Cycloclasticus pugetii PS-1: one gene and its partner. Each later gene encodes a partner of the first gene's protein in a complex. Links are inferred from orthologs where the notes say so. Each region holds a gene or a part of one and is shown in the gene's direction. Other genes may lie near its edges. The genes, in order: metK and groL.

Region 1 (16,511 bases):
TTATCTGTTGAAAAAAGTCTATCGGGTACCTCGATAAAGGGAATAACTTGGTCAATAGAGGCGAGTATTTCTTGATCGGTTATTGCGTTATTGATGGCGGAATCTTTGATTCGTACCAATAAGTCAGCTTCTGCAAACGGGTGAGTGGCGGCGTTTATGTTGATTACGGCTGGGCTTTCTAGCAACATTTTATTTAAAAATATGCCTAGCAACGGATGCTCAATGCCCATTTTTTGTTGAATGTCCGGGTTTGTTATAGCCGCTTTGTACCCAGCGATGCCGCCCCAATTTTCCGATAAGGCATAGACAACGTGTTTTTGAATTTCTAGCGCCGTTTCTGTTGTCAGTCCGGGAATGGCATCGGCCTCAGTGTTATCAGTAAAGTGCTGATAAATATCCAACGCTGTACGTGGTACAAAGTTTTCTTGGCGCATAAAAAAGATAGCCACGGCGGCCACGGCAAAGATTAAAAAGGTAAATTTAAATTTCATAAGCTTTAACTGAAGAATTGAGTAAATACATGAGTGATGTCGTGATGGTCAGCGACCCCTGCGCTTTCGCGGATGCTATGCATTGCCCACATTGGGCAACCTACATCAACGGTTTGGATGCCTAGTTGTGCCGATGTCATGGGGCCAATAGTGCTGCCACAACCTAGGTCGGTTCGGTGGGAATATTGCTGATAAGCGACTTTAGCCTGTTCGCACAAATGAATAAATCGAGATTGAGAGGCACTGTTTGAGGCATAGCGAATATTCGCATTTACTTTGATAACGGGACCCTGATTAACGAATACCTTGTGCTCAGGTTCATAAGCATTAGGGAAATTAGGCTGATAAGCGTGAGCCATATCGGCGCTAATCATAAAACTATTAGATAAAGCGCGTTTATAGTCCTCGGTAGATAGGTTTAGTGAGCCTGCAATGCGTTCGAGTACATCGGGTAAGAAGCTGCCATCGGCCCCTTTATGGCTGTTGCTACCTATTTCTTCATGGTCAAAAAATGCACAAATATTAAATTGTTGCGAATGCAGGGAGGCGTCAGATATTAACGCACTGAGACCAGCGTGACAGGAGGCTAAATTATCGAGTTGACTATTGGTGTAAAACTCATCATTCAAACCGTATAGGGAGCCTGCCTGCGTGTCGACAGCATGTAACTCCCAGGCAGAAATAGTATCACTATTGATGCCCAGCTCCGTTGCTAACAGCTCAACAAGAGCCGGTTGTTCATTATCGAGTGACAGCAATAAGGGCAGCTCGGTTTGTTTATTAAGCTTTAAGCCATCGGTATTAACCTGCGGATTCATGTGTATAGCAAGGTTTGGGAGGCGTAGAAAAGGCTTTTTAAAATATACTAATTTGGAGAGTAAGGTGCCGTTTTGGTTGATATGTACGCGCCCTGCTAGGCTTAAATCGCGGTCGGTAAAGGTGGCTAGCAATGGGCTACCATAAATCTCTACAGCTAAACGGTTGATACCGCTTTGTTGTTGGTCTGGTTTAGGTTTTACCCGTAACCCTGGTGAGTCAGTGTGGGCGCCGATCAGCCTAAACCCCTCTTGAGCAAGGTTATTTGAACCGACGGTAAAGGCGATGATGCTAGAGTCGTCTCGTTTGACATAATAACGCCCATTCGGTTGTAATGCCCATGTATCACCCTCTAATAGTTCACTGAAACCTTTGTTATCTAGGATTTCTTTGCTCGTGTGAACAGCGTGCCAAGGGCTTGGGCTAGCATCGATATATTGCAGTAAGGCTTGGGCGTGTTGTTGGGCAGTTAACATGTTATTTCTTGGGGTCTAAATTGAGTGATGCGGAATTAATACAATAGCGTAAGCCTGTTGGTTGCGGGCCGTCTGGAAAGACGTGTCCAAGGTGGCTATCACATTGAGCGCAGACCACTTCAATACGGACCATACCGTGACTTTCATCTCGGTTTTCTTTAATAGCATTTGAGTGGATGGGCTTCCAAAAGCTTGGCCAGCCACTACCCGAGTTGTATTTGCTGTCGGACTCAAACAAAGGCGCGTCACAGCACTTGCAGAGATAGAGGCCCTCGGTTTTAGTGTCTACATAAATGCCAGAAAAAGCAGCTTCGGTGCCCTTTTGGCGGCAAATATTATATTCTTCTGCGGTTAATTTAGCTTTCCAGTCGTTGTCACAGTCTGTTTGCATGCGTTGACCCTTTGATGTTGATGAATAAATTATACCTGACAAAAAAGTGCTGGTTTATAACCAATCATTCAGTTGGATTCCAAAGCCTAGGCTATTGGTGTGGTTGTTATAGTCGAGAAGGCTCTCGCCGTAACCATTGAACCATTGCACATAGCCGCGAACATTATTATGTATCGGGAAGCTCCAGCCTAGTTCGATAGCACCTTTATTGCTGCTTGTTTTGAGGTTATTTCTGAATAGAAGTGAAAAACTATGTTGTTGTTTTTTATACACGCCCCTTAATTCAAAGTGACCTAAAAAGTCGTCAATATCATGGTTGTCATCTTGTGATTCACTTTCAGGAATACGGTACCAGGGTTTAAATGACAGGTAGATGTCGCCTTTTTCTAGGATAAAGTCTGTATAGAGGCGGTTCCAGCTTCTTGATAATAAGCCTGATTGGCCATTCGATTGATGGGTGAACCCCGTCAAAATGGCAGAGTTGCGGAACCCTAAAATTGTATAGTCGGTGTCGAACGAAAGCCATGTTTCAGCTTCATGATTGGTGTCACGAAAGGGGGAAGAGTGAGTTTTATTGAATTGCTGCCAGAAAGACCGGTTGGTGTATGCGGCATATAAATCCCCTTGCCCAAAGATAAGGTTTCGAGCGATGGGCAGTTTCATGCTGATTTGAAACTTTGTTTCTAGGTGCTGAAGATCTGGGTTAACGTCTGGGTAAGCGGCTTCAAATGGTGTTGTGCTAGGATCGCTGGTGTTATAGCTGGCAATAATGTAATTAGGTTTATGTGGCAGCAAAGAAAAAGCATTCCAACTGGCAGTTTTTTCTTGCAGTTGGCGACGCTTTAATGCAGAAAAATGCTCCTCCTCTGAAGCCATTGTGTCTTGGCATTGCTGTTTCAGTTCGCCCACGGTCATAGTGTTTTCTGCCGTATTGAGTAAATTGGACAAGCAAGTTGTCATCGGATTGTCTTCGGCAGCAAATAGCGGAGTACAGAATAAAGTCAGTACGGTAAGAAGTTTTTTCATAGTCATGATTTGGGTAATAAAAAAGCAGCTGAAAAAAGGTCAGCCGCTTTTTTTGTATTGTGAGGGTGGTTTATTGCTGTTTGGGTAGGCTATTAAAGATTATTTTAATCCAGTTCTCTTCGTTGATAAAACCACCACCCCAAGCGGCCCATTTGCTAGGTAATCCGGCCAGTTGGATTTGATCAAGTGTTTTACCTGAAGCGGCTTGCTGCTTAACGAACTGTGTTGTATCGGTTAGCATTGCGTAATAGTTTTTTAGCCCTTTCACATCCGATAGTTCGCCATGGCCTGGGATAACAAGCGCATCTTCAGGTAATGACTCAATTATTTCGCTGATATTGTGTGTCAAGGTAAAGGCATTGCCTCCGGTGTCTAAGTCTACAAAAGGGAAAAAACCATTAAAAAAATGATCACCTAAGTGAACAACATTGCTTTTTGGAAAATAGATGACAGCATCACTATCAGTGTGACCATGTGCATGGTGGATAAATTGAATTTCCTCATTATTAAAATGAATGTTAATGGCTTGTTCAAAGGTGATGATGGGCCACGCTTCTTTTGGTGAGGCCGGTGACTTCCCAAAGAAGTTTTCTTGGTCAGTCATTAAACGTTTCCTAGTATTCGTATGCGAAATAATGGTCGCATCTTTTGAAAAATAAGCGTTATTACCAGAATGGTCACCGTGCCAGTGAGTATTAAGAATAAAGCGCAGCTGACCTTTGCTGATATCGTTTAGTGCGGCATCAATTTTTTTGGACATTGGCCCCAGTTGGTCATCGACCAATAAAAGGCCATCTGGGCCAGCCGATACGCCAATATTGCCGCCGGCAAAGCCTCCAGCTCCTTCAAGCATATAAATATTACCGCGTACATGCGTTGTTTTAAGTGTGATGTTTGAAAAGACGTCTTCTGTAGATCCTGCATAAGATTGGCTAAAAAGAAATGCAGAAAGGAAGAATAAAAAAATCTTGTTGCCTACGTTCATTTATTGTCTCCGAGATTTTTTGTTTTATGAGTCATCATCCGGTGTTGGATGCCACCCAGAATACCATAAGTCAATAGGGATTATTTCAGGCTCGATACCATTTTTATGGAACCACGAATCAACAGCAAACCGTTTGCCAGAGTCCAACTGCTCGATGACCGCAGATGTATGCGGCCAACCGTTTAGGAAGAAACCGCGGTTAATACGATAGCCTTCTTTATGAAAGCGCATTAGCCCGCGCTCACGAAAGAGCCTTAGGTATAAAGTTGTGTTTGTGGCCTCATCAACGCAGTCCATTTGATGGCTCCGGTCTTGAAAAAAAGCGGCGAACGTACCCGGCAAGTCGTCTTGAGTGTGTGTTATCTCACCAATAAACGTTTCCATTTGAGCAATGGCCAGTGATAGTTGCTGGCGTTCTATTTTAGCTGATGCTGCTTTAGGTGAAAAAAGTTGCTCAATGGTGAACCATTGAGCGTCGTCGAGTGTTACAGTCTGAACTGTTTTGCAACCATAGCCATAACACACCTCAAAGGCGTCAGCGGGTACTGTCACCAGTTCTTTTTTTGGCAAGGCGCAACCGGCCAGTAGGGTTAAAAAGCCAAGCCCGATAATAAAAGAGGTAAGCGCAGGTTTGTGCATTAAGCCAATGCCTTAGCGACTAATTTTTCTAAATGAGGCGGTAAGGTTAAGGCTAACGCCGCTTGGCGGCCCTTATCCGACATTTTTCCCCAAGTTTTTTGCACAATGTCAATTATTTTTTCTTCACTATGTTTGTTGGCAAAGGCATCGAAATAATGGTTTAAAAAAACCAAGCAAGACACGTCTTCCAATGTTTGTGCCTCAGGGTCAGATTTAAGCCTCTTTTTTTGAATAATACTGTTTGCTCGTTCAATGTCGGCGTCGTCATAGCCACTTTCTTGCATCGCGTCGACTAAAATTTTTGCATGTAATTTCGCCAGCTCTGTGCGCCACGTTAAATAGCCCGTTAAACCGGCAGGGTAATCTTTTCGAGCTAGTTTCCAACGACACACATGCTGGGCATAGCAAGCTAAGGTGAGAGCGTCAGATGCGTTTGGTTCAAAAGCCTGAAGGGTTTTTAGCATGCGTTGTGAATATAGCGCTTCTGTGCCGTTTGTTGGGTCGTTAGCATTTGCGAGGTCAATGCGTTGCAGTGTTTGTTGTAATTTAGTTGTCATAGTGTGTTGAGTTGCTGTTTGATGGGGTTAGCGTAGGTGCCGATCGTAGGCGTGTATTCTTACTTCTCATAAAGGTAATATAGCAAGAAAATTCAATTTAAATGGGAGAAGCTGATGAGATCTTGGGTGATGCTATATGGGGTGGCTAGTTATGCTCTATTTTGTGCGGTCTTTGTCTATTTTATAGGATTTGTTGGCGGCTTAGGTGTCTCGAAGAGTCTCGCAACACAGTCGACAGAATACTCCCCTTATGCCTTAGTGGTGAATATTGGCTTACTACTCATATGGGGAGTGCAACACAGTGTTATGGCGCGTGGCTGGTTTAAAGACATGATATCGTCAGTGGTGCCGCATCAAGTAGAGAGAAGCACCTATGTACTGGCTTCAAGCCTTGTGTTGGCGATGCTTATGATTTGTTGGCAGCCAATGAATGGCATTGTCTGGCAAATAACAAACAAAGCTGCCATAACACTAGTGTGGTCGGTGTTTGCTTTGGGTTGGGTGGTGGCTCTTCTTTCAACATTTTTAACCAACCATTTTGATCTATTTGGCTTGCGTCAAACGTGGTTGTTTTTTGTTAATAAAACATACACTCAGGTTAAATTTAAAGAGCGTTTATTTTATCAATGGGTTCGTCACCCAATGATGTTAGGTTTGTTAGTAGTATTTTGGTCCTTACCAACGATGACTATTGGGAATATCGTGTTCTCAATTGGCATGTCAGCCTACATTTTTATTGGGATTTACTATGAAGAAAAAGATCTGGCTAGAACCTTGGGTCGGTCTTACACAGATTACCAGCAAAGAACAGCGAGAATTCTGCCAACAATTTATTAGCAAAGGTGGTTTAAGGGCATTGCTAAGCTAAGCCCTTGAAATTTTTAATATATGATCTAAAATAGCTTCACCTTGAATAAGGAACGCTGCGACAGGATCTTCCTGCTAGGCTTATTCAAACAGTCAAATTTTAACTGCGTTCATTATTAACAGGAAACTGAAATAATGAGCATGGTGTCTAGATAAAACGGTGAGTTTTTATCATCTGCCTAACTGGCAACATCCATATAGCCCAACTTTTAGTGCCTATTTTTAAACCGAAGAGGCGAGTTTACTATGAGCAAGAATTTTATTTTTACATCTGAGTCGGTATCTGAAGGACACCCAGACAAAGTAGCTGACCAAGTGTCAGATGCGATGTTAGATGCCTTATTAGAACAAGATGCCTCATCGAGAGTCGCCGTTGAAACAATGGTTAAGACCGGAATGGTGATTTTAGCCGGTGAAGTAACGACAAATGCATGGGTCGATACCGAAGAGCTAGTACGTCAAGTCGTTAAAGATATTGGTTACGACAAACCAGAGATAGGCTTTGATTGGCAAAGTTGTGCGGTGCTAAATGCTATTGGCAAGCAGTCTCACGATATTGCTATTGGTGTGGATGAAAGCGAAGAGCATGAGCAAGGCGCTGGCGACCAAGGGCTGATGTTTGGTTATGCCTGTGATGAAACTGATGTTTTAATGCCGGCACCGGTCACCTATTCTCACCGATTGGTACAGCGCCAAGCAGAGGTGCGTAAGAATGGCGTATTACCGTGGCTGCGCCCTGATGCGAAAAGCCAGCTGACCCTGCGTTATGAAAACAATAAACCAGTGGGTGTAGAAGCGATCGTGTTATCGACACAGCATGCACCCGAGATCAGTTTGGCCAATTTACGCGAAGCGGTGATTGAAGAAATTATTAAACCGGTATTGCCAGATGCGTGGTTTGCCAGTTGTTTGTCTGAAAATATTCATATTAACCCGACAGGCCAATTTATTATTGGTGGCCCTGTGGGGGACTGCGGCTTAACAGGTCGTAAAATTATTGTAGATACCTATGGTGGCATGGCACGCCATGGCGGCGGCGCATTTTCTGGAAAAGATCCTAGTAAAGTAGACCGATCTGCTGCTTATATGTGTCGATATGTTGCTAAAAACATTGTTGCAGCGGGTTTGGCGAAACGTTGTGAAATACAAGTTTCGTATGCGATTGGGGTCGCCAAGCCAACATCCATTGCGGTTGAAACATTTGGTACTGGGCTTATCGACAACGACAAAATAGCTGTACTGATCGGCGAACATTTTGATTTGCGCCCGAAAGGCTTAATTGCAGAATTGGACTTATTGCGTCCGATTTATCGTCCAACCGCAGCCTATGGACACTTTGGCCGTGAATTACCCGAATTTACTTGGGAGCGCACAGATAAAGCCGAGCTATTAAGAGATGCGGCTAAATAGTCAGGCGCACCGACACACAACAATTTAGAGAGATAAAAAAATGAGTTTTACAGATTATAAAGTAGCTGATATGTCATTGGCTGAATGGGGTCATAAAGAAATAGCCATTGCTGAAAGCGAAATGCCGGGTTTAATGGCCTTACAAGAAGAGTTTGGTGAGAGTAAGCCATTAGCAGGTGCGCGCGTTGCAGGCAGTCTACACATGACCATACAAACGGCGGTACTGATCAAAACCTTAGTCGCTTTAGGAGCTGAGGTTCGCTGGTGTTCTTGCAATATTTTTTCTACACAAGATCATGCAGCAGCGGCAATTGCCGACCTTAATATTCCAGTGTTTGCTTGGAAAGGTGAAACGATTGAAGAGTATTGGTGGTGTACAGAGCAGATGATGACTTGGCCAGAAGGGCAAGAAGCGAATATGATTCTTGATGATGGTGGTGATGCGACCTTGTTACTGCATAAAGGCGTTGAGTTTGAAAAAGCGGGTGCGGTACCAGATGCACAAGCAGGTGATAACGAAGAATGGGTTGCCATTCTAGAGGTCTTACGTCGCAATTTACCGCTAGCACCAAATAGATGGCAAAACATGGCTAGCAGTATTAAAGGTGTAACAGAAGAAACAACCACAGGTGTACATCGTTTGTACCAAATGCAAGAAGCTGGTGAGCTGCTTTTTCCAGCAATGAACGTGAATGATTCTGTGACGAAAAGTAAATTTGATAACCTGTACGGTTGTCGTGAGTCATTATTAGATGGCATTAAGCGCGCTACTGATGTGATGATTGCGGGTAAGATCGCCGTTGTGGTGGGTTATGGTGATGTTGGTAAAGGTTGCGCGCAAGCTTTTAAAGGCATGGGTGCAAGTGTTTGGGTGACCGAGGTTGACCCTATTTGTGCATTACAAGCAGCGATGGAAGGTTATCGCGTCGTACGAATGGACGATGTGGCCGACCAAGGTGATATCTTTGTGACAACAACGGGTAACTTGGGTGTAATTAATCACGACCATATGCTGGCGATGAAAAATGAAGCGATTGTTTGTAATATTGGTCACTTTGATTCTGAAATAGATATTGCGTCGCTTGAAAAATACGAGTGGGAAGAAGTAAAGCCACAAGTGGATCACGTCATTTTCCCCGATGGCAAGAGAATTACGCTGTTAGCAAAAGGCCGTTTGGTTAATCTTGGCTGTGCAACAGGACATCCAAGTTTTGTGATGTCGGCATCATTTACCAACCAAGTCATGGCGCAAATTGAGTTTTTCTCAAATGGAGATAACTACAAAAATGAAGTCTATGTGTTACCTAAAACCTTAGATGAAAAAGTAGCGCGTTTGCACTTAGAGAAAATTGGCGTAAATTTAACCGAGCTTACGCAAGAGCAAGCTGACTATATTAATGTCCCTGTTGAAGGACCGTATAAACCACATCACTACCGTTACTAACTATGAGTTTAGAGTCATATCAAAAAATTAGCTTTGAATTCTTCCCACCAAAAACCGAAGAAGGGCGAGTTAAGCTGTTAAATGTCAGTAAAGAGCTGGGCCAACTTGACCCAGCATATTTTTCTGTCACCTTTGGCGCAGGAGGTAGTACTCAACAAGGTACCATTGATACCGTGCTGGATATTAAAAAGCAAGGTTTCTCAGCGGCGCCACATTTGTCTTGTGTGGGGTCTACAAAAGCAAGCATCCGTAAAATTTTATCAAATTATAAGGATAACGGCGTAGACCGCATTGTTGCCTTACGTGGGGACATCCCATCAGGCACCTTGGATATTGGTGAATTTCGCTATGCCAATGAGCTAGTGGCTTTTATTCGTGAAGAAACAGGTGACCACTTCCATATTGAAGTGGCCGCTTACCCCGAAGTTCATCCGCAAGCTGCTAATGCTCAAGCGGATTTAGCTAACTTTAAACAAAAAGTAGAAGCAGGCGCAGATAGTGCCATTACACAATACTTTTTTAATTTTGAGGCGTATGTCCGGTTTGTTGAAGATTGCGACAAAATGGCTATAAATGTACCGATTGTGCCGGGAATTATGCCAATAACAAACTATTCACAGTTGGCGAGATTTTCTGATATGTGCGGTGCTGAAATCCCCCGTTGGATACGTAAACGCCTAGAAGGCTTTGCCGATGACCGCGAATCGATTAAAGCATTTGGGACAGATGTGGTCAGTGAGTTAAGTCAAACATTGCTTGACTATGGTTGTCCGGGACTGCATTTTTACAGCATGAATCAGGCAGAAGCGAGTTTGGCTATTTGCCGCAATTTAGGGATCAGCGCGAAATGAGTCGTGTAAAAGAAATATCCTGTGCCATTTACAAAACGGCTAAGCGTGATGGTTTATATTTATATGTCAAAGAGCAGGATGATTTTTCAGATGTTCCTGTTGAAGTGATGCAGCAATTTCCAGTGCCTGAGCATGTGTTTGATTTAGAATTATCTGCGGAGCGTTCATTAGCACGAGAAGATGTATTAGTCGTGATGAAGAACCTTGAAACGCAGGGTTTTCACTTGCAAATGCCGCCTAAAAATGAAGACCCGATCGACACCATAACATTACCGGATAGTTTGCACGGCTAGCGATGCGTATTTCACGCCTTTTTGTTGAGCAAGATTTAGTCGAAGGAGCCGCTGTAACACTCGAAGCAGATGCGGCGCATTATTTACGCAATGTATTGCGTTTAAAAAAAGGTTACCAATTAACCGTTTTCAATGGCCAAGGCGGTGAATATTCTGCGATAGCGGTCGAGGTCCATCGTAAGGCGGTGGTGCTAGAACTGGGTGCTTGGCGAAATGTAGAATTAGAGTCGCCGCTTCAGATTGAATTGGGCCTGAGTGTTTCCCGGGGCGAACGGATGGATGTAGCGATTCAAAAAGCGACAGAACTGGGCGTGGCGGTTATTACCCCCGTTATTACGCAACACTGTGTTGTTAAACTCACCGAAGAACGTCGTTTGCAGCGCCATCAACATTGGCAAAACATTGTCTATCGGGCTTGTGAGCAGTGTGGTCGAAATAAGCCACCGATCTTAAATGTAACGATGGACTTAGCGCAGTGGCTAAATACAGAGTTGGCGGCAAGCCGTATTATATTTGAGCCGGGTAAGGCAGATACGTTAAGAGATTATCCAAAACCAAATGATGCGGTAGCCGTGCTGATTGGGCCAGAAGGCGGTTTTTCAGAACAAGAAGTGTTGGATGCGCAAGAGGTAAATTTTTCGGCCTTGGGTTTTGGGCCAAGGGTTGTCCGTAACGAAACAGCAGCGATTGCTTCCATTGCAGCGATGCAAGTTCTCTGGGGAGATATGGGGTAGGTTTGCATTTTTGCTGCCGCTAGGGTGTTCATTTCTTTTTGCGACAAAAAGAAACAGAACCAAAGAAAAGGTCGCCCAAATCGCAGTAATGAATTATTTTCGGGTTCGCGCTAAACTCGCTATGCTCAGACAACGCGCTCTCTTATCCGAAAAGAAATAATTCCTAGCGCGATAAAAGGGTACCAAAGTCAAAAGTGAGTGACTTTGATTATAAACCCTCTTGCTCTCACTGAAAAACTAATCAATAAAATAGAGTTTTCTATTGTGGCTGTTTGAGCCCGTTCTTTAGGCGAGTTCCACAGTAGCTATTTTATTGGTTATTTTTGAAGGCACCCTTCAGGGTGAGAGCAGTGGGTGGCATTTTTCTGGTTACTCTTTTGTTGCTACTGACAAAAGAGTCACTCGCCTTTCAAGGCGAAACAGATGAAGAAATCTGGTTGTGTTTAAATGACAACGATAATTTACTATGTTTTGAGGTTGTTATTTGAATTGTAAGAATGATATGGGGAATGCTATTTTTAAATTGATGCTTAGGCAAAACCTTGGTTGTATAGCAAGGTTTCATGACTATATCGATGATGCTTTAAGAGCAACTTTAATAGATGAAGACGCGGACTCATCTGGTGTAGATAAAGCTTATTTGAGGATTAACCTAGAAAAACACTTCCCTGAAAAGCTTCGTGAAACATCTTTTCTGTTAATGTTTGGTCATCTAGAAGAAATGTTGTATTTATTATGGAGAGATAAAAACCCTCGTTCGGTTCAACAAGACGGAGGTTATGGGATAAAAAAATTCAAATCTTATATTAAAGATATATTGGGGGAGCTGGGAGATAATTCTGCGTATTCAATAATAATCAATGCTCAAGAAGTTAGAAATGCTTTGTTACATATAGCTGGTAGAGTGCCTTTATCTAAACACAAAGATGCTTTGAAGCGAGTAGCTATTAGCCATCCTGACAGCTATAAAATTGAAAATGACCGTATTAGAATTGAATTGAGCGGACTACTTGAGTTTCGAAATGCAATTAGTAACTTAACAGAAGAAATTCATAACAAATCTATATGTACATGACACGTTATAATATTAGAGAAAACACTTACAAGCGGAGAGACCCATGCGTTTAGGCGTTGTAATGGACCCTATCGGGTCAATCAATATCAAAAAAGACACCACATTTGCTATGTTGCTTGAAGCGCAAAGCAGGGGCTGGGAGTTGTTTTATATGGAACAACAAGACCTGTACCTGATAAATGGTACTGCGAAGGCGACCTATAAACCATTAACTGTTCAGCGCGATGAAAAAAGTTGGTTTACATTAGGTGAGCCTATTGATGATGTTATGAGTCAAATGGATGCTATTTTAATGCGTGTTGACCCGCCTTTTAACATGAACTTTGTCTATACGACGTATGTTTTAGAACAAGCCGAATCCGATGGTGTATTGGTGGTGAATAAACCGCAGTCTTTGCGTGATGCCAATGAAAAGTTATTTACGGCATGGTTTCCAGACTGTTGCTCGCCTACCTTGGTGACTTCGCAAACTCAACGGATTAAAGACTTTTTGCTTGAGCATGAAGATATTATTGTTAAACCTTTAGATGGGATGGGCGGCGCGTCCATTTATCGACTTAAAAAAGCGGACCATAACCTTGGCGTTGTGCTGGAAACGATGACTAATCATGGAAAAGAATTGACAATGGTTCAGCGCTATCTACCTGAAATTAAGCAGGGCGATAAACGTATTTTAATTGTTAATGGTCAACCCGTACCGTACGCCTTGGCCCGTATTCCTGCCGAAGGTGAAACGCGAGGGAACTTGGCCGCTGGTGGGACAGGTGAGGGCCGAACATTAACCGATAGAGACCGTTGGTTATGTGAGCAAATTGGCCCTACGTTGGTTAAAAAGGGGCTGTTTTTTGTTGGCTTAGATGTGATTGGTGACTATGTGACGGAAATAAATGTGACAAGCCCAACGTGTGTACAAGAGTTGGACAATCAATTTGGTTTAAACATAAGTGCTTTACTGATGGATTGCATTGAGGAGCAACTAGCATAGAGGTGGCTGCTCCAGCTGCCATATCATCAGCGGATAAGCTGGGTTTAACGTTATTTATGGCGGGCATTATTCATGCCTTGGTTATTTTGGGTATTAGTTTTGATGTTGATATCTCGCGTTCCGTTAGTCAAGCACTAGAGGTTGTGTTGGTGGTATCGCCGGATAAAGAGCGGCCTGAAAAAGCTGATTTTTTAGCCCAAGAAGATCAAGTTGGTAGTGGCGAAGCGGAAGAAAAGGCAGTTAATCAACAGCAAGCAGCGTTGCAGCCGAAAAAGCAGTCAGCACAATCTGAGCATACGAAAGAGCAGCAATCGCTGGCTCAGGCTCAAAAGGCGCTCTTGCAAACTGAAGCGGATGTGGCAATTGAGGCTAGCAATAAAAAAGTGCCAAAGCAAAGCAAGGCATTAACGACGGCTGATTTATTGCGTCAAAGTGAGGAAATTGCAAAACTTCAGGCAGAAATTAATGAAGCGGTTACCAGTTATTCACGACGACCTCGAAAATTACACATCAACTCAATTAATGCGCATAAATACAAAGCGGCCAGTTACGAAGCGGCTTGGCAACGCAAAATTGAGCGAGTGGGCAATTTGAATTATCCAGGGGAGGTGAGGCGTAAGCGTTTGTCGGGCACATTAGTAATGAGCGTTGAATTATATGCCGATGGTAATTTAAAGAAAATCATAATTAATCGCCGTTCTGGTCATAAAATTATTGATGATGCAGCAGTCAATATTGTTAAACTATCGGCACCATTTGCCCCGCTCCCTATTGATCTGCAAAAAGATATTGATATTTTGGTCATCACGAGGACCTGGCAATTTTTAAATGAAGGCTCTTTGCTAACACGCTAAAGACCACAACGATGAAATTTTATTTATGAATAAAAAAAACTATCTCACTAATAATTTCCTAATTGCAATGCCAGGAATGGAAGGTGATGACTTTTCTAAATCGGTCACCTACCTATGTCAGCATGATGAAGAAGGGGCGCTGGGTATCGTGATTAATAAACCACACACGATGACCATGAAAGCCATTTTTGATCAATTATCAATTACTGCAGTTAACCCAGCAGTAGCGGCAACGCCTTTATTTATGGGTGGTCCTGTTCAACCTGAGCGAGGGTTTGTGTTGCATACGCCGGTAGGCAACTGGGATTCTACGTTAACGGTGAATGATGAGTTTGCGCTGACCAGCTCAAAAGATATTTTAGAAGCAATTGCCGAAGGTAAAGGGCCCGAGAAATGGATGGTTGCGCTGGGTTATGCGGGCTGGGCTGCAGGGCAATTGGAGCAGGAAATTCAGCGGAATTCTTGGTTACATGGCCAAGCTGAACCACATATTATTTTTGATGAGCCTCTCCCGCAACGCTGGGAATTGGCGGCGCATAGAATAGGTGTTGATATTAGTTTGATGAGTTCTGATGTGGGTCATTGCTAATGGCGGTATGCCTAGGTTTTGATTATGGTGTAAAAAAAATAGGTGTTGCTGTGGGTGATACACAGACACACATTGCCAATGCCTTAACAACGGTTAAAGCAGTGAGACAAAAGACCGGCTGGGACGAGTTAACAAAAATTATTGAGACCTGGCAGCCAACAAAAATGATAGTTGGTATTTCTCGCCAAGAAGATGGTAGTGATAATACAGTTACGCCAAAAATGGAGCGGTTTTCTAGACAGTTAGAAGGGCGGTATCAATGCCCCGTTGAATTATTTGATGAGGCGCTGACAACATTTGAAGCAAAACAAATATTGTTTGATGAGGTTCAGGTGAGTGCCGATAAGTTATGGGAAGTTCAAGACCAAGTCGCTGCGCAGTTGATTTTACAAAGCTGGTTAAACACACAACAACACAAGCAATAAGTATGGATACAGAGTTAAAAGCTATTGATATTGATGCCATCATAAACACAATGGCAGATGAGTTGGCACAAATGATGGAGCGCAAGCAAATAGTTGAGCCACTGATGATAGGGGTGCATACCGGCGGGTTATGGGTGGCAGAAAAGTTACATCAGAAACTAGGGTTGAATAAACCGCTTGGTGAAATTGATATTTCATTCTACCGGGATGACTTTTCACGCATAGGCTTAAATCCACAGGTTAAGCCAAGTAATATCCCTGCTAAGGTTGAAAACGAGCACATTATCTTGGTGGATGATGTTCTCTATACAGGCCGAACGATCCGTGCAGCATTAAATGAAATTTTTGATTACGGTCGCCCTGATAGTGTTACGTTGGCGGTTTTAGTAGACCGTGGGGCGAGAGAATTGCCGCTTCATGCAGATATAGTCGGTGTGAAACTGGATTTGTTACCTGAAAAACAGGTAAAATTGATCGGCCCGGCGCCTTTAGCGCTAGAAACTAACCGGAATTGACTGATATGAGCTCTAGCAAGCAACCTGCTAGTACGTCCTTCAAAGCACCCGATAGTTCCCGTTTACAACTTGATGAACAGGGACAACTCCGCCACTTTCTAACCACCGAGGGTCTTTCTAAAGAAACCCTGATAGAGATTATGGATGTCGCCGAGTCATTCTCGAGCGTAGGTCATCAGGCGGTAAAAAAAGTCCCCGTACTGCGTGGAAAAACGATTGTTAATTTGTTTTTTGAAAACAGCACGCGAACACGTACGACGTTTGATTTAGCTGCAAAACGTTTATCTGCGGATGTGATTAATTTAAATATAGCAACGTCTGCAACCTCTAAAGGCGAAAGCATTCTCGACACGATTCGTAATTTAGAAGCGATGCAGGCCGATATGTTTGTGGTGAGGCACTCCGATAGTGGCGCGGCACATTTTATCGCGCGACATGTAGAGCCACATGTCAGCGTTATTAATGCTGGCGATGGAAGCCACGCACATCCCACTCAGGCGATGCTCGACATGTTTACTATTCGTCGAGTAAAGAAGGAGTTTAAGCATTTGAAAGTTGCCATTATTGGCGATATCTTGCATTCACGAGTTGCTCGCTCGCAAATTCATGCGCTTAATACGCTAGAGGTTAAAGAGGTGCGAGTTATTGCTCCGAAGACGTTGTTACCGAGTGATGTTAATTCATTAGGTGTGCACGTGTATGGCGATTTACGTACAGGGCTTGATGATGTAGATGTGGTGATCATGCTGCGTTTGCAACGTGAACGAATGGGCGCTGCACTCTTACCCAGTGAGCACGAGTATTTTGAGTGTTTTGGCCTGACGGAAGAAAAGTTGGCGTATGCCAAGCCGGATGTCACCGTGATGCACCCAGGGCCGATTAATCGTGGCGTGGAAATGGAAGCTGCCGTTGCTGATGGTGCCAATTCGGTTATTTTGCAGCAAGTGACGAATGGCATTGCTATCCGCATGGCGGTGATGACACTTACGCTGGGTCAAAATAAGGTAGTTAAGGGATGAAGATACACATCAAAAATGGCCGAGTCGTTGACCCAGCTAATGCCTGTGATGCAGTTAAGGATGTCTATA
Region 2 (2,969 bases), 1.8 Mb from region 1 along the record:
ATTTGTCGGCTGTATCTAAGAAGTTGTTCGTCATTCATGGTCAGCTGTATAGGTTATTGTTGCCAATAATTATGGTAACTGAGTTTTATGATTATTAACCATAAGTTTCGTAGAAGATAAGCAAAAGACGCTTATTTGTTGGTTCAGCAGGTAGGCTGAGGCGACAGTAGTTAAGCATTTTTATGCTGCAGTCTTCAAACTTTTAAAAAAGCCATAAAATTTTTCATATTATGGGGTTGATTTAGTTGAACATCACCCCATATCTATGGGGCTAGCCATAATGGCTATATCAATATTAAACAATAGGAGATTCAATAAATGAACTTACGTCCATTAGGTGATCGCGTCATTATTAAACGCGTTGAAGAAGAAGCGGTTAGTGCAGGCGGTATCGTGCTTCCAGATTCGGCAAAAGAAAAACCAAGTCAAGGCAACATTGTTGCTGTGGGTAATGGTGCTATCAATAGTAAAGGTGATGTTCAGCCGATGTCTGTAAAGGTTGGCGATAACGTGATGTTTGGCAAATATTCCGGTACTGAAGTTGAAGTAGGCGGTGAAGAATTATTGGTGATGAGCGAAGGCGACATCATTGCAGTTGTTGAATAATTTAAAGTTTATTTAGAGAAAGGAAAAGAAACATGGCAAAGCAAGTTAAATTTGGTGATGATGCACGCAGCCTAATGGTTGAAGGTGTAAACACACTAGCAAAAGCAGTTAAAGTAACATTAGGACCTAAAGGCCGTAATGTTGTGTTAGACAAAGGCTTCGGCGGCCCAACTATCACTAAAGATGGTGTGTCGGTTGCAAAAGAAATCGAATTAAAAGACAAGTTCCAAAACATGGGCGCGCAAATGGTAAAAGATGTTGCCGCTAAAACATCTGATGTTGCCGGTGATGGAACAACAACTGCAACAGTGTTGGCTCAAGCTATTCTTACTGAAGGCTTGAAATCTGTCGCAGCGGGTATGAACCCAATGGATTTAAAGCGTGGTATTGATAAGGCGGTTGTTGCTGCAGTTAATGCAATTAAAGACTTATCAGTGCCTTGTGCTGATACCAAAGCAATTGCTCAAGTAGGTACAATTTCTGCTAACTCTGATGAATCCGTCGGTAAAATCATTGCTGAAGCAATGGACAAAGTGGGTAAAGAAGGCGTTATTACTGTCGAAGAAGGGTCTGGTTTAGAAAACGAATTAGACGTCGTTGAAGGTATGGAATTTGATCGTGGTTACTTGTCACCTTACTTCATCAACAATCAAGAAAGCATGAGTGTTGATATGGAAGACCCTTTCATTTTATTACACGATAAAAAAATCTCAAATATCCGTGATTTGCTTCCAACTCTAGAGGCCGTTGCAAAAGCAGGTCGTCCATTATTAATTATCGCAGAAGACATTGAAGGCGAAGCATTAGCAACCTTAGTTGTTAATAATATGCGCGGTATCGTAAAAGTAGCGGCTGTTAAAGCACCTGGCTTTGGCGATCGTCGTAAAGCAATGTTAGAAGACATTGCGATTTTAACAGGCGGTACTGTTATTGCTGAAGAAGTTGGTTTAACACTTGAAAAAGCAACGTTAGAAGACTTGGGTTCTGCAAAACGTGTAACGATTACTAAAGACAGTACAGTTGTTGTTGACGGTGCAGGTCAAGCGGCAGACATTGAAGCACGTGTAGCACAAATTCGCTCACAAGCTGAAGAAGCAAGTTCTGATTATGACAAAGAAAAACTTCAAGAGCGTATGGCTAAACTAGCTGGTGGTGTTGCTGTTATTAAAGTAGGCGCAACAACAGAAGTTGAAATGAAAGAGAAAAAAGCGCGTGTAGAAGACGCATTACATTCAACACGTGCTGCGGTTGAAGAAGGTGTTGTACCGGGTGGTGGTACTGCATTAATTCGTGTTTTAGAGGCTGCAAGCAAAGCTGAAGGTCTGAACCATGATCAAGATATCGGTATTAAAATTGCGTTACGCGCAATGGAAGCACCATTACGTCAAATTGTAACCAATGCTGGTGAAGAAGCATCCGTTGTACTTCAAGCGGTTAAGCAAGGCACTGGAAACGAAGGATACAATGCGGCCACTGGTGAATATGGCGACATGATTGAAATGGGAATTCTTGACCCTGCAAAAGTAACGAGAACAGCGCTTCAAAATGCTGCGTCTATTGCGGGCTTGATGATTACGACAGAAGCTATGATTACCGATGAGCCTGAAGAAGCCGGTGCTGGCGCAGGTGCAATGCCAGATATGGGCGGCATGGGCGGTATGGGTGGAATGGGTGGAATGGGCGGCATGATGTAAATCATCCGCATATTTCGCTAATACTGGTTCGTAGCGTTTTAAAAAGCCTGAAAGTGGTTCACTTTCAGGCTTTTTTTATGCTTAAGCGGTTAAAAAAGTGCTGTGAGTAGACGTAGAAGCCTTTAGAGCCTAGGTCTAAAGCTTTTTAAAATTGTCTGGCTCTTCCCTGCTTTAAATTTTTCTTGATTCTTCCCTTTACCGAAAACAAGCCTGTGTTTTAGCTTACCTGTGAAACCAACGGATAATCGGTATAACCTTTGCTGCTTGAGGCATAAAAGGTTGTTGGGTCAGGTGTGTTGAGAGGGGCGTTGTTTCGAAACCTTTCTACCAGATCCGGGTTCGCAATATAGAGTTGGCCAAAGGCGACTGCATCTGCTTGATTTGAGTTTAATACAGCACTGGCGCTTTCTTTTGTGAACCCTTGGTTGGCAATGTAAACGCCGCCAAAAGCTTTTTTTAATGTAGGGCCGAACCAATCATCACTGTAGGCCTCGCGCGAGCAGATAAAGGCAATTTTTCGTTTACCCAGCTCTTTTGCAACATAGCTAAAGGTGCCTAGTAAGTTGGAATCGCCCATGTCGTGTGCATCCCCTTTTGGAGCCAAGTGCATCCCCACTTTGTCTGCACCCCAGACGGAAATAACAGCATCGGTCACGTCCAACATAAATC

What was found.
Region 2: the proteins of metK (region 1) and groL are in contact, whole or in part, in a cryo-EM structure (PDB 8P4O), measured with the Escherichia coli proteins. The link is inferred for Cycloclasticus pugetii PS-1 from one-to-one orthologs.

The regions. Positions count from the first base shown.
Region 1 is NZ_ARVU01000001.1:2,274,481-2,290,991, reverse strand. The notes cover bases 5,669-8,576. They hold metK (methionine adenosyltransferase), read left to right. Parts: upstream 5,669-6,494; coding sequence 6,495-7,658; downstream 7,659-8,576. Other genes in these bases: ahcY (adenosylhomocysteinase), read left to right, coding at 7,699-8,576; CYCPU_RS0111145 (methyltransferase family protein), read left to right, coding at 5,669-6,218. In the rest of the region: CYCPU_RS0111180 (2-keto-4-pentenoate hydratase), read right to left, coding at 1-491; CYCPU_RS0111175 (M18 family aminopeptidase), read right to left, coding at 497-1,783; peptide-methionine (R)-S-oxide reductase MsrB, read right to left, coding at 1,785-2,174; CYCPU_RS0111165 (phospholipase A), read right to left, coding at 2,229-3,134; CYCPU_RS0111160 (MBL fold metallo-hydrolase), read right to left, coding at 3,271-4,185; CYCPU_RS0111155 (hypothetical protein), read right to left, coding at 4,210-4,824; CYCPU_RS0111150 (DUF4202 domain-containing protein), read right to left, coding at 4,824-5,381; more of CYCPU_RS0111145, read left to right, coding at 5,496-5,668; more of ahcY, read left to right, coding at 8,577-9,102; metF (methylenetetrahydrofolate reductase [NAD(P)H]), read left to right, coding at 9,105-9,953; CYCPU_RS0111125 (YcgL domain-containing protein), read left to right, coding at 9,950-10,246; CYCPU_RS0111120 (16S rRNA (uracil(1498)-N(3))-methyltransferase), read left to right, coding at 10,249-10,980; CYCPU_RS0111110 (hypothetical protein), read left to right, coding at 11,483-12,055; gshB (glutathione synthase), read left to right, coding at 12,099-13,040; CYCPU_RS0111100 (energy transducer TonB), read left to right, coding at 13,043-13,894; CYCPU_RS0111095 (YqgE/AlgH family protein), read left to right, coding at 13,920-14,483; and 4 more genes. UniProt on the Escherichia coli protein: Catalyzes the formation of S-adenosylmethionine (AdoMet) from methionine and ATP.
Region 2 is NZ_ARVU01000001.1:464,793-467,761, forward strand. It holds groL (chaperonin GroEL), read left to right. Parts: upstream 1-638; coding sequence 639-2,300; downstream 2,301-2,969. Other genes in the region: CYCPU_RS0102330 (HesA/MoeB/ThiF family protein), read right to left, coding at 1-38; groES (co-chaperone GroES), read left to right, coding at 319-606; CYCPU_RS0102345 (alkene reductase), read right to left, coding at 2,518-2,969.